3 regions of the Enterobacter sp. N5-15 genome follow, and region 3 is predicted to be linked to each of the others. Evidence: predicted binding sites of a transcription regulator. Region 3 holds the regulator's gene; each other region holds the start of a gene.
What was found. The regulator Fur, encoded in region 3, represses iron uptake genes when iron is present. The targets are predictions, from matches to a motif close to ATAATAATGAGAACNACTATCAA.
Positions count from the first base shown of each region.

Region 1: zupT (zinc transporter ZupT) is a predicted target of Fur. The motif match lies at 2,805-2,827, and genes of this name have one in related genera.
Region 2: sufA (Fe-S cluster assembly scaffold SufA) is a predicted target of Fur. The motif match lies at 3,678-3,700, and genes of this name have one in related genera.

Region 1 is NZ_CM170150.1:4,130,239-4,134,805, forward strand. Features, by position in the region: gene AC2TE5_RS19425 (DUF1190 family protein) at 1-598, shown strand, start outside; gene AC2TE5_RS19430 (glutathionylspermidine synthase family protein) at 601-1,761, shown strand; gene ygiD (4,5-DOPA-extradiol-dioxygenase) at 1,855-2,643, opposite strand; gene zupT (zinc transporter ZupT) at 2,840-3,613, shown strand; gene AC2TE5_RS19445 (fimbrial protein) at 3,948-4,508, shown strand.
Region 2 is NZ_CM170150.1:1,993,389-1,997,955, reverse strand. Features, by position in the region: gene sufD (Fe-S cluster assembly protein SufD) at 1-1,040, opposite strand, end outside; gene sufC (Fe-S cluster assembly ATPase SufC) at 1,015-1,761, opposite strand; gene sufB (Fe-S cluster assembly protein SufB) at 1,771-3,261, opposite strand; gene sufA (Fe-S cluster assembly scaffold SufA) at 3,270-3,638, opposite strand; gene AC2TE5_RS09475 (MerR family transcriptional regulator) at 3,952-4,567, opposite strand, start outside.
Region 3 is NZ_CM170150.1:1,326,240-1,330,806, forward strand. Features, by position in the region: gene glnS (glutamine--tRNA ligase) at 1-1,031, shown strand, start outside; gene chiP (chitoporin ChiP) at 1,478-2,875, shown strand; gene chiQ (ChiQ/YbfN family lipoprotein) at 2,923-3,249, shown strand; gene fur (ferric iron uptake transcriptional regulator) at 3,342-3,788, opposite strand; gene fldA (flavodoxin FldA) at 4,080-4,567, opposite strand, start outside.

The DNA of each region.
Region 1 (4,567 bases), 2.1 Mb from region 3:
TGCGCTGGCGGTCACGGCTGTCTTTATGCTGGCAGGCTGTGAGAAAAATGACGAAACGGTTTCGCTGTATCAAAACGCAGACGACTGCTCCGCCGCAACCGGCAAAGCCGCCGAATGTAAAACCGCTTATACGAGCGCGCTGAAAGAAGCGGAACGTACCGCACCGAAATATGCCTCACGCGAAGACTGCGTGGCGGAGTTTGGTGAAGGTCAGTGCCAGCAGGCACCGGCTCAGGCAGGCACCGCACCTGAAAATCAGGCGCAGGCTCAGTCCAGCGGCAGCTTCTGGATGCCGCTGATGGCAGGCTACATGATGGGTCGTCTGATGGGCGGCGGTGCGGGCTACCAGCAGCAGCCGCTGTTTAGCTCGAAAAACCCGGCCAGCCCGGCTTACGGTCAATATACCGATGCCAGCGGCAAAGGCTACGGCGCAGCGACCCCAGGCCGCACCGTGAACGTTCCGAAAACGGCGATGGCGCCGAAGCCAGCGACGACCAGCACCATCACCCGCGGCGGGTTTGGTGAATCAGTGGCGAAGCAGACCAGCATGCAGCGCAGTGCGACCGGCACCTCCTCTACTCGCTCAATGGGCGGCTGATCATGGAACGAGTCAGTATCACCGAGCGCCCGGACTGGCGTGAAAAAGCCACCGAGTATGGTTTTAACTTCCACACCATGTACGGCGAGCCGTACTGGTGTGAAGACGCCTATTACAAGCTTACGCTGGCCCAGGTGGAAAAACTGGAAGAGGTGACCGCCGAGCTGCACCAGATGTGCCTGAAGGTTGTGGAAAAGGTCATCGACAGCGACGAGCTGATGGCAAAGTTCCGCATTCCGAAGCACACCTGGGGCTTTGTGCGCCAGTCGTGGAAAACGAATCAACCTTCGCTTTACTCTCGCCTGGATCTGGCGTGGGACGGCAAAGGTGAACCGAAGCTTCTGGAAAACAACGCTGATACGCCAACCTCTCTGTACGAAGCGGCGTTTTTCCAGTGGATCTGGCTGGAAGACCAGGCCAATGCCGGAAACCTGCCGGAAGGCAGCGACCAGTTTAACAGCCTGCAGGAAAAGCTGATTGAGCGTTTTGCCGAGCTGCGCGAACAGCATGGCTTCAACCTGCTGCATCTCGCCTGCTGCCGCGACACGGAAGAAGACCGTGGCACGGTTCAGTATCTGCAGGACTGCGCCGCCGAAGCGGAAGTGGCAACCGAGTTCCTCTATATCGAGGATATCGGACTCGGTGAAAAAGGTCAGTTTACGGATATGCAGGACCAGGTGATAAGCAACCTGTTCAAGCTCTACCCGTGGGAATATATGCTGCGCGAGATGTTCTCCACCAAGCTGGAAGATGCTGGCGTGCGCTGGCTGGAACCGGCATGGAAGAGCATTATCTCTAACAAAGCCCTGCTGCCGATGCTCTGGGAGATGTTCCCGAACCATCCGAACCTGCTGGCGGCGTACTTTGCGGAAGATGACCATCCGCAGCTGGATAAGTACGTCGTGAAGCCGATCTTCTCCCGCGAAGGCGCAAACGTGTCGATTATCGAAAACGGTAAGACGCTGGAAGCGGTTGAAGGACCGTACGGCGAAGAGGGGATGATCGTCCAGGAGTTCTATCAGCTGCCGAAGTTTGGCGACAGCTATACGCTGATTGGCAGCTGGCTCATCAACGATCGGCCGGCCGGGATTGGCATTCGCGAAGATCGCGCGCTGATCACGCAGGATCTGTCACGGTTCTATCCGCATATTTTTGTGGAGTAAGACTGCGGCCTGATGCCCTCACCCCAGCCCTCTCCCACAGGGAGAGGGTGCAAACACTAAAAACGGCAACCTGAGGTTGCCGTTTTGCTTTTATTATCCCACCTGCACCGACAGCATACTCAGACTCCCCATCTCGATACCGTCGACCGGGATCGTAACCGGTTCCTGACCATCCCACGCGCCAAGAACGTACAGCAGCGGGAGGAAGTGTTCCGGCGTCGGGTTAGAGAGCGAACCGCCTTCGTGATCCAGATAGTTCACTAACGGATGCTCCTCAGCCGGACCTTGCCACGTCAGGTTCGCTTTGACGTAGTCGTTAAACGAGGTCGCCCACGGGTATGGCGTATTCTCACCGTGCCAGCGTGCCGTGCGCAGGTTATGCACCACGTTACCGCTTGCCACCAGCATGATGCCTTCATCACGCAGGGTTGCCAGCTTGCGGCCCATCTCCAGATGCCAGGCGGCCGGTTTGGTGCTGTCGATGCTCAACTGCACCATCGGGATATCCGCATCAGGATACATTTTGATCAGCACGCCCCATGAGCCATGGTCAAAGCCCCAGGCTTCTTTATCCAGCGTGACAGGGACAGGTGCCAGCAAATCGACCAGCTTTTGGGCCAGCTCAGGCGAGCCTGGGGCCGGGTAATGCGTGTCGTACAGCGCCTGCGGGAAGCCGCCAAAATCATGAATGGTTTTTGGCGCTTCCATGGCGGTCACGCCCGTACCACGGGTAAACCAGTGTGCAGACACCACCACGATCGCTTTCGGACGCGGCAGCGTCTCGCCCAGATGACGCCAGGCTCGGGTATAGACGTTGTCTTCCAGAACGTTCATTGGGCTACCGTGGCCTAAAAACAGGGCTGGCATACGGGAAGAAGTCATGGTGATATCCTTACAGAAGGTGTCAATTTAATGGTGCTACATTACGCGCAATCTGGCTAAGATGAACGCAGATAAGCGTGAAGATCATCATCAGGAAATTTGAATGTAAGGAATGTGTAAAGCCGGGGTTTCCCCCTCGCTTTGCCAGAAATGAATCATTTATATTAATGAGAATCATTATCATAAGGAGCAATGCATGTCAGTCCCCTTGATCCTGACCATACTGGCGGGCGCCGCGACCTTTATCGGTGCGATCCTCGGCGTGCTCGGCCAAAAGCCCTCTAACCGCGTACTGGCCTTCTCACTGGGCTTTGCTGCCGGGATCATGCTGCTCATCTCGCTGATGGAGATGCTGCCTGCCGCGCTGGGCACAGAAGGCATGTCTCCGCTGCTGGGTTACGGCATGTTTGTCTTTGGCCTGCTGGGATACTTTGCCCTCGATCGCATGCTACCGCACGCGCATCCGCAGGATTTAATGCAGAAAAACGTGGCGCCGATGCCGCGCAATATCAAGCGTACCGCCGTGCTGTTAACGCTTGGCATTAGCCTGCATAACTTCCCGGAGGGGGTCGCGACCTACGTGACGGCCAGCAGCAATCTTGAGATGGGCTTTGGCATCGCGCTGGCGGTCGCCTTACACAATATTCCTGAAGGACTGGCCGTCGCCGGACCGGTGTATGCCGCCACCGGCTCTAAACGCACCGCGGTGTTTTGGGCAGGTATTTCCGGGATGGCTGAAATCCTTGGAGGCGTGCTGGCGTGGTTGATCCTCGGAAGTCTGGTCTCCCCCGTTGTGATGGCTGCCATTATGGCTGCGGTTGCCGGGATCATGGTTGCGCTCTCCGTCGATGAGCTCATGCCGCTGGCGAAAGAGATCGATCCGAATAACAACCCCAGCTATGGCGTACTGTGTGGAATGTCGGTAATGGGGCTAAGCCTGGTATTATTGCAGTCTGCGGGTATTGGTTAACATTAGCCTGCCTCCGTACCATACGGAGGCAGGCTTGCGAAACATTAAGATACAGGTAAAATAATAATCCATCCTATTGCCAACAAATTATTTACAATGAATAATATTGTTTCAAAGAAATATATTTATAAAATTGAGTTTGAATATCGCCCTACCACTTCTTAAATCATGAGAATAAGCTGATACTTACAATCAATAAGTATTATATATTAATAAAATCTTAAAATAGCTTTAAGCTACAGTAATCGCTTCCCCCCACCTCCCTCCCGTATACTTGACGTGCGTTCTGAAATTAATATTCAGAGTATGAATTCGTTTGAAAAAGGATATTTTCATGTATATGGGTAAAAAAGTTCTGTTAGCCGTTGCTATGGCTGCGATTGTATCGGGTTCTGCCTTTGCTGACGACCAGGGTTCAGGCAAAATCAAATTCAAAGGTGTCGTTATTGATGCGCCTTGCAGCATTGCTCCAGACAGCGTTGATAAAGAAGTCGACCTCGGTGAAGTGACCACTGCCGTCATCAACGCCAACAAAAAGTCTACCGCTGTGCCGGTTGATATCAACCTGGAAAACTGCCAGCTAGACGATCCGGCGGACGAAACGGACACGCCAATTACCAAAGTCGATGTCACCTTCACCAGCTCAGCAACAGACGCGACGGATACCAGCCTGATGACCAACACCTACGCAAGCGGTGCGCAGAACGTGGGTGTTCGTCTTCTGGATAACGCCGAAGCCAACATTACGCTGGGTGCGCCTAAAGAAGTTGATCTTCTGGCAGGTTCCACCACTCAGACGCTGCACTTCAAAGCGTTAATGGAAGTGCTTGCAGGCAAAACCGCTACGGCGGGTCAGGTTGAAGCCACCGCTAACTACGTTCTGGCGTATAAATAATAACTTCGCGTCACGGTATAAACCGGCTGGCATTTAGTGCAGCCGGCATTCTATATCTT
Region 2 (4,567 bases), 670 kb from region 3:
GGTTTGGTGTCCACCTCCGCCAGGCGCCCTAACAGCAGGTTGTTGTTGGTCATCTGCCCGTCGGTTTTAATGGCGTGCTGCGCCACGTTAATCAGTCCGTTAAACACCGCGCGGCCTCTGTCGCTGACGATGGTTTTATGCAACTGGCGGCTGTTGCAGTAGCCCTTATTGTGCTCAAGCCAGGTGCGCGTGTCGCACACCTCTGATTTAACCGGCATCGCCAGGCTGTTGATGCGCAGCGTGGTGTTTTCACCGTTAAGCTGCGTGCTGGTGTTGTGGCGCAGCACCGCCCCGCCGAGCAGGAAGCTATGGCTGTACGCCGCGGCATCCTGACCCAGCACAATGTCGTTATGGGCAAAGTGGTGGCTCTGCGCATTTTCAAACGCCAGCTTGACGTGGTGAAGCTGCGCATTGGCGGCAACGTTCATCGTCAGACGGGATCCGGTAAAGTGACGCGTCTCATTAAGGCTGACGTAATGTTCAATGACCGTGGCCTCCGCCCCTTCCGCCAGCTCCAGATGGTGGCGATAGTGCGCGGTGTTGATTTCATCGCCGTCCAGCCCCTGGGTGATGTGCATCAGCAGCAGCGGTTTTGCCGGACGCTGGTTACGCTTCACGCGGATGTGCGTCACGCTGCGGGCCAGACTCTCGGTCAGGTGCAGGAAAACCTCAGGCTGAACCGGGGCGCTCAGGGACTGGCGATCGTCGTTTATCTCAATCTCAAATCCGCTCGCCTGAAGCGCGTCGCTCAGCTCCGGACGGAACGCGCCATCGACAAACACGAGGCGCACGGCGTCCACGCCCACCGCCAGCGCGTCACGCTGCGCAGACGTGAGATCCGCCAGACGGGTCACATACTCGGCGTTCAGCAGGCCATCAAGCGGGGTGTACTTCCAGTTCTCATGCTTACGCGTCGGCAGGCCGAGACGCAGCATCTGCTGCAGATGCTGCTGCGCCTGCTCAGAGCGCGTGCCGCCCTGGGCTTCAAACAGCCTGTGCCACTGCTGGAGCGCATTACTGCTGTTCGGTAAGCCAGCCATAGCCCTGCTCCTCCAGTTGTTTAACCAGCGTGAAATCACCGGATTTCACAATACGCCCCTGGTAAAGCACGTGGACGTAATCCGGCTTGATATAGTCAAGAATGCGCTGGTAGTGGGTGACGATAATGAACGAACGCTTGCCGTCGCGCAGGGAGTTCACCCCGTCAGCGACAATCTTCAGGGCGTCGATATCCAGACCAGAGTCGGTCTCATCCAGAATGCACAGCTCGGGCTCCAGCACCGCCATCTGCAGAATGTCGTTACGCTTTTTCTCGCCGCCGGAGAAGCCAACGTTCACCGAACGGGTCAGCAGATCCTCCGGCATTTTCAGCAGCTTGATCTTCTCTTCCATCAGATCCTGGAAGTCGAAGCGGTCCAGCGCCTCCAGGCCGCGATACTTGCGCACCGCATTCAGCGCCGTCTGCAGGAAGAACTGGTTGCTGACGCCCGGAATTTCGACCGGGTACTGGAAGGCCATAAAAATGCCCTCTCCCGCGCGGTCTTCCGGCGACATCTCCAGCAGATCTTTGCCGTTAAACTCGACCGAGCCCTGGGTTACCTCATAATCTTCGCGCCCCGCCAGCGTCGCAGAAAGCGTACTTTTTCCGGAGCCGTTCGGCCCCATAATGGCGTGGACTTCACCCGGCTTGACGTCAAAATTGAGGCCACGCAGGATGGCTTTGTCTTCTACGCTAACCTGTAAATCTTTAATACTTAACATGTGCTTTCCTTAACCGACGCTGTGTTCAAGACTAATGGCGAGGAGTTTCTGGGCTTCAACGGCAAATTCCAGCGGCAGTTCAGAGAACACATCCTTACAGAAGCCGTTGACGATCATCGAGATGGCGTCTTCTTCGCTGATCCCGCGCTGCAGGCAGTAGAAGAGCTGATCTTCCCCAATCCGCGACGTCGTCGCCTCGTGCTCAAGCTGGGCCGTGTTGTTACGGCACTCGACGTACGGGAAAGTATGCGCCCCGCAGTCTGCGCCAATCAGCATCGAGTCACACTGGGTAAAGTTTCGCGCGTTGGTGGCCGTCGGCATGATTTTCACCAGCCCGCGATAGCTGTTCTGGCTATGCCCGGCGGAGATCCCTTTCGAGATGATGGTGGATTTGGTGTTTTTACCAATGTGGATCATCTTGGTGCCGGTATCGGCCTGCTGATGGCCGCTGGTCAGCGCCACCGAGTAAAACTCGCCGATGGAGTTATCCCCGCGCAGGATGCAGCTCGGGTATTTCCAGGTAATGGCCGAGCCGGTTTCAGACTGGGTCCACGACATCTTGCTGTTTTCGCCTTCGCACAGCGCGCGCTTGGTGACGAAGTTAAGGATACCGCCGGTATTGCCGTCGCCCGGGAACCAGTTTTGCACCGTAGAGTACTTCACCTCGGCATCTTTGTGGATGATGACCTCCACCACCGCCGCGTGCAGCTGGTAGCTGTCGCGAACCGGGGCGGAGCACCCTTCTATATAGCTGACGTAGCTGCCTTCATCCGCGACCAGGATCGTGCGTTCGAACTGGCCGGTTTTTTCGGCATTGATGCGGAAATAGGTGGAAAGCTCCATCGGACAGCGCACGCCTTTCGGCACATAGATAAAGGTGCCGTCAGAGGCTACCGCCGCGTTGAGCGCCGCGAAGAAGTTGTCGTTAGAGGGCACCACGGTCCCAATGTACTTTTTCACCAGTTCCGGATGATCGTGAATCGCTTCGCCGAAGGAGCAGAAAATGATCCCCTGCTCAGCGAGCTTCTCGCGGTAGGTGGTTGCCACCGAGACGGAGTCGAAAATGGCGTCTACCGCCACCTCTTTGCCCTCACGCACGGGCACGCCCAGCTGATTAAAGGCTTCTTCCACCTCTTTGCTGAGGAAGCTGTTCTCCGCACCGGTTTGCTGCACCGCGCCGGGCTGCGAGGCGCAGGTGTCGTCACAGCTGCCGCAGGACGGCGCAGAGTAGTAGCTGTAATCCTGATAGTTCAGCTTGTCATAATGCGCTTTCAGCCAGTGCGGCTCTTCCATCTCCAGCCAGGCGCGGAAGGCGCTCAGGCGAAACTCCAGCATCCACTCCGGCTCGTTACGTTTCGCCGAGATCGCCCGCACGACATCTTCGTTGATGCCTTTCGCCAGCTCATCGGTCTGCAGCTGGGTGAAGAACCCCTCTTTATAGTTGAGGTGCCCACCGCCCCAGGTATTTACTTCACTCGTTGCTTCAGTATTACGAGACATAGTACCGCCTATACCCCAAAGCTTTCGCCGCAGCCGCATTCGTTCTGGGCTTTCGGGTTATGAAATTTGAATAACTGGTTTAAGCCTTCGCGGACGTAGTCCACTTCGGTGCCGTCAATAAACGGCATGGCCTGCAGCGCGACGTACAGTTTCGCGCCGTCCGTCTCGAACACCAGGTCATCTTTCTCGGGTTCGGTGACGGTATCGAGCACGTAGCCAAAACCTGCGCAGCCGGTCTGTTTGACGCCCAAACGCACGCCGAGGATCTGGGGCTTTTTCGCCACCAGCTCGTGAATATGTGCCGCCGCCGCTGGCGTGAGCGTTAAACCGCGCCAGGCAAAATCGGCAGGATTAAAGGTTTCTGAATGCAGTTCCATAGGTCCACCTCATCTGATAAGCCATCAGGGCATAACACCATGTTAGTGATAACGATTATCACTTCAACCCTCTGTCAGCAGGGGCATTCGGCTAAACCGCCCTTTTTGCCTACTTTTATTAAGCATAGACCCTATGGCAGGATGCAGTCAGGATGGATGTATTTGTTCAATGCATTGATTAATAATGCATTTCGTCGCGGTATTTATGACGAAGAAGAGAAAAGTAAAATATGCATCGGAAATGCCTATTTTTGAGATAGCTTTTGCTCAGAAAATGACAAAAACAAAAAAAGGCCCTCAAGGCCTCTCACGATCAGTGATGAAATGAAACAGCAAACCCCTGTTCACGCCAGTGATCGAGCTGTTCCTGCTGGCGAGGCGTTGGGGATTTCCCCGTCCAGACGAAGATTTTTTGCCCGGGGAAGAGTTCAGGACGCGGCGAATCAATAGGTTCCGCCAGGACGTCAATGTGCCAGCCCTTCTGCGATAATCGCGCGGCTTCCAGCCACAGGTGGGTGCGGTCATCGCATTCCCAGCCAATCAGCAGCGCGTCTTTACCGGCTTTTTTGCGGGACTCCGCGAGGCTTGCAATGGCGAATTCGATCAGTACGCCGTCAAACAGGCTCGCCATGTGACGCACGGTATTTTGATCCTGATTCATTCGCTGACGGACGGGAGAGATAATATTGTCAATCAGCGCGTCTATCGCGTGATCGCGGCGGAATTCACTGATTTTGGCGCGCAGCTTTGCCGGGCTGGCGTAACGCAGAACGGTCATCATCTCTTCCTGGAACGAGACCCAGTTGCCCTGAGTCAATACTTCTTTGTTTTCCAGCAGGGCTTTGACTTTTCCGACCGAGACGCCGCTTTTCATCAGGCGCTTGATCTCTTCAATGCGCAGGATATCTTCATCGTCAAACTGACGATGA
Region 3 (4,567 bases):
ACTTCACCCACTGCATCAGCGATGCGCTGGAAGGCATTACGCACTCTCTGTGTACGCTGGAGTTCCAGGACAACCGTCGTCTGTACGACTGGGTGCTGGATAACATCACCATTCCTGTGCATCCGCGCCAGTACGAGTTCTCTCGTTTGAATCTGGAATACACCGTGATGTCCAAGCGTAAGCTGAACCTGCTGGTGACCGACAAGCACGTTGAAGGTTGGGATGACCCGCGTATGCCGACCATCTCCGGTCTGCGCCGTCGTGGTTATACCTCCGCGTCTATCCGCGAGTTCTGTAAACGTATTGGTGTCACCAAGCAGGACAATACCATTGAGATCGCTTCTCTGGAGTCCTGCATTCGTGAAGACCTGAACGAAAATGCCCCGCGCGCGATGGCCGTTATCGACCCGGTTAAGCTGGTTATCGAAAACTATCCGCAGGGCGAGAGCGAGCTGGTTGCAATGCCTAACCATCCGAGCAAGCCGGAGATGGGAACTCGCGACGTGCCGTTCAGCGGCGAAATCTGGATCGATCGTGCTGACTTCCGCGAAGAAGCCAACAAGCAGTACAAGCGTCTGGTGCTGGGTAAAGAAGTGCGTCTGCGTAACGCCTACGTCATCAAAGCCGAGCGCGTAGAGAAAGATGCAGAAGGGAATATCACCACCATCTTCTGTTCTTATGATGCTGACACCCTGAGCAAAGATCCTGCTGACGGCCGTAAAGTGAAGGGCGTTATTCACTGGGTGAGCGCTTCCCACGCGCTGCCGGTAGAAATTCGTCTGTACGATCGTCTGTTCAGCGTGCCTAACCCGGGTGCGGCGGAAGACTTCCTGGCGACCATCAACCCGGAATCTCTGGTGATCAAGCAGGGTTATGCGGAGCCTTCTCTGAAAGCCGCTGAAGCGGGCAAAGCGTTCCAGTTTGAACGTGAAGGTTACTTCTGCCTGGACAGCCGTTACAGTACGGCGGAAAAACCGGTATTTAACCGTACCGTCGGCCTGCGTGATACCTGGACGAAGATCGGCGAATAATATTGCTGCTCTGGTCAATGAGAGACAAACGCCGCACTATGCGGCGTTTTTTTATTTAACGATCAGGGTATTAAGCCAGGGCTTAAAGAGGTGCCATGAAAATATCAGGTCAATGAGGTGCTACTTATTTTTTTTAAAAAAGTTTGTGTCATTACGAAAATCAAAAAGGTGGTAAAAAAAGAAAGAGAACCCACGTCTAGCCACTGAAATACCTGATAATTCCCCGCCATTGCTCGCCTCTCTGCAAATGTTACAAATCACTACCAATTATGTGCACTTCGTCATAATCCTGACTTTTGTCCGCTAAAAAGCATTGATAATTCGCGTCGCGAAAAATAACCTAAAGACGGTAGTTAATTCGAGGGTATTTAAAACTACCCCTGACCATTTGGTCTTTTTTATTTACGCCGTTTCAGGCGTTTTAATTCGTCAAAGAGGAATAATCTATGCGTACGTTCAGTGGCAAACGTAGTGCGCTGGCGCTGGCTATTGCCGGTGTGACAGCAATGTCGGGCCTGGTGGTGACACCAGAGGCGAAAGCGGCAGGCTTCATCGACGATTCTACCCTCACGGGCGGTATTTATTACTGGCAGCGTGAACGTGACCGTAAAGACGTCACTGAAGATAAATATAAAACCAACCTTTCGCACTCCACCTGGAACGCCAACCTGGACTTCCAGTCAGGCTATGCCGCGGATATGTTCGGTCTGGATATCGCTGCGTTCACCGCGATTGAAATGGCGGAAAACGGCGACAGCGGCCACCCGAATGAAATCGCCTTCTCCTCCAGTAACAAAGCGTATAAAGAAGACTGGTCCGGCGATAAGAGCGGTATCAGCCTTTACAAAGCCGCTGCGAAATTTAAATACGGCCCGGTATGGGCGCGCGGTGGTTATATTCAGCCAACTGGCCAGACCCTGTTAGCGCCGCACTGGAGCTTTATGCCGGGTACCTATCAGGGTGCGGAAGCCGGGGCTAACTTTGACTACGGTGATGCGGGTGCGTTGAGCTTCTCCTATATGTGGACCAACGAGTACAAAGCGCCGTGGCACATCGAGATGGACAAGTTCTACCAGAACGATAAAAAAACCAAAGTCGATTACCTGCACTCGCTGGGCGCGAAGTACGATTTCAAAAACGATCTGGTGCTTGAAGCGGCATTTGGTCAGGCACAGGGCTATATCGATCAGTATTTTGCCAAGGCCAGCTATAAATTCGATGTCGCGGGTAGCCCGCTGAGCACCAGCTATCAGTTCTACGGTACGCGCGATAAAGTCAGTAACGGCGGCGTCAATGACATTTATGACGGCACCGCGTGGCTGCAGGCGTTAACCTTCGGCTACAAGGTCGGTCAGGTTGATTTGCGTCTGGAAGGCACATGGGTGAAGGCGGAAGGGCAGCAGGGCTACTTCCTGCAGCGTATGACGCCGACCTACGCCTCCTCCAACGGTCGTCTTGATATCTGGTGGGATAACCGTTCCGACTTCAACGCCGACGGCGAGAAAGCGGTCTTCTTCGGCGCAATGTATGATCTGAAAAACTGGAACCTGCCTGGCTGGGCGGTGGGCGCTTCTTACGCTTACGCCTGGGACGCAAAACCTGCCGATATGGCAACCCCGGACGCATACTACGATCCCAACTATCGCCTGAAAGAGTCTTCCTACAGCCTCGATGCTATCTATACCCTGCAGGATGGCCGCGCGAAAGGCACGATGTTCAAACTGCACTTCACCCAGTATGACAACCACTCCGATATCCCGAGCTATGCGGGCGGTTACGGCAACATCTTCCAGGATGAACGTGACGTGAAATTCATGGTTATCGCCCCATTCACCATCTTCTGATGAACGCACCGGCGGGCTGAGTCCCGCCGGTATGGAGACTGCACATGATGAAAAAAATCGTAATCGTCGCGTTGCTGGCATCAGGGCTGGTGGCGTGTGCTCAGACACAGGCGCCGAAAGAGGACACCCGTCTGAAGGAGGCGTATAGCGCCTGTATTAATACTGCGGAAGGTTCGCCGGAGAAGATTGAAGCCTGTCAGAGCGTGCTGAACGTGCTGAAGAAAGAGAAAGCGCACGAGCAGTTCGCTACGCAGGAGAACGTCCGCGTGATGGATTACCAGGCCTGCATTCAGGCGCGTAAAACCGGTAACGATCAGGAAGTGGCGAAGCGTTGCGATAAGATCTGGAACGAGATACGCAATAACAATAAATAAGTTGCTTTACGCCCGGTAAGCGCAGCGCCACCGGGCTTTTTTCAGGCAAAAAAAAGCCAACCTTGCGGCTGGCTCAGAGTATGAACGCTCGCTTATTTCGCGTCGTGCGCGTGGTCGTCTTCGCGGCAGTCGCCTTCAGCGCAGTGACCGTAAAGGTACAGGCTGTGGTTCGTCAGGCGGATGCCATGACGCGCCGCGATTTCACGCTGGCGTGATTCAATGGAATCATCGCTGAATTCAATGACCTTGCCGCAATCGAGGCAGATCAGATGATCGTGGTGCTGCTGCTGGGTCAGTTCGAAAACAGATTTACCGCCTTCGAAATTATGACGGGTAACAATGCCCGCGTCATCAAACTGGTTCAGCACGCGATAGACGGTAGCCAGCCCAATCTCTTCACCCATGTCGATAAGACGTTTATAGAGGTCTTCCGCACTGACATGGTGATTGTCTGGACCCTGAAGCACTTCAAGGATTTTTAACCGAGGAAGCGTAACTTTCAGGCCAGCCTTCTTTAATGCGGTATTGTTGTCAGTCATGCGGAATCTGTCCTGTTGCTAAACGATTCACTTCTGTAGGAAGTGACAGAAAATGCACCTGGGATAATGCGTCTCATTATAGAACTGCCATGGCTAAATGAAAACTGCAAGTCTCAGGCAAAATATGCTTATAAAAATGGGGTATCACCAACAAACTTGCTCAATGGAAAACCACACTTTATCAGGGAGACATTGTACAGGTCTGGGCGAAAAAGTTAAAAGATTGTAGCGATTAATTTAATCGGTTTGACCTGGAGCACGGGCGCAGCCGCCGCTGCGCCGCGATAAAAATCAGGCGTTCAGAATATCGTCCAGGTGCAGTTCCTCACGGATCTGCTTCACCCATTTCTCAACGCGCTCTGCCGTCAGCTCTGGCTGACGGTCTTCGTCAATAGCCAGACCCACGAAGTGATCGTCATCGGCCAGGCCTTTAGACGCTTCGAAGTGGTAACCGGCGGTCGGCCAGTGGCCTACGATAACCGCGCCATTCGGCTCAATGATATCGCGGATGGTACCCAGCGCGTCACAGAAGTATTCGGCGTAGTCTTCCTGATCGCCACAGCCAAACAGGGCCACCAGCTTACCGTTGAAGTCCACTTCTTCCAGCGTCGGGAAGAAATCATCCCAGTCGCACTGGGCTTCACCGTAGTACCAGGTTGGGATACCCAGCAGCAGAATGTCATAGCCTTCCAGATCTTCTTTGCTGCTCTTAGCGATGTCATGCACATCAGCAACGTCTTTACCGAGCTGTTTTTGAATGTTTTTTGCGATATTTTCGG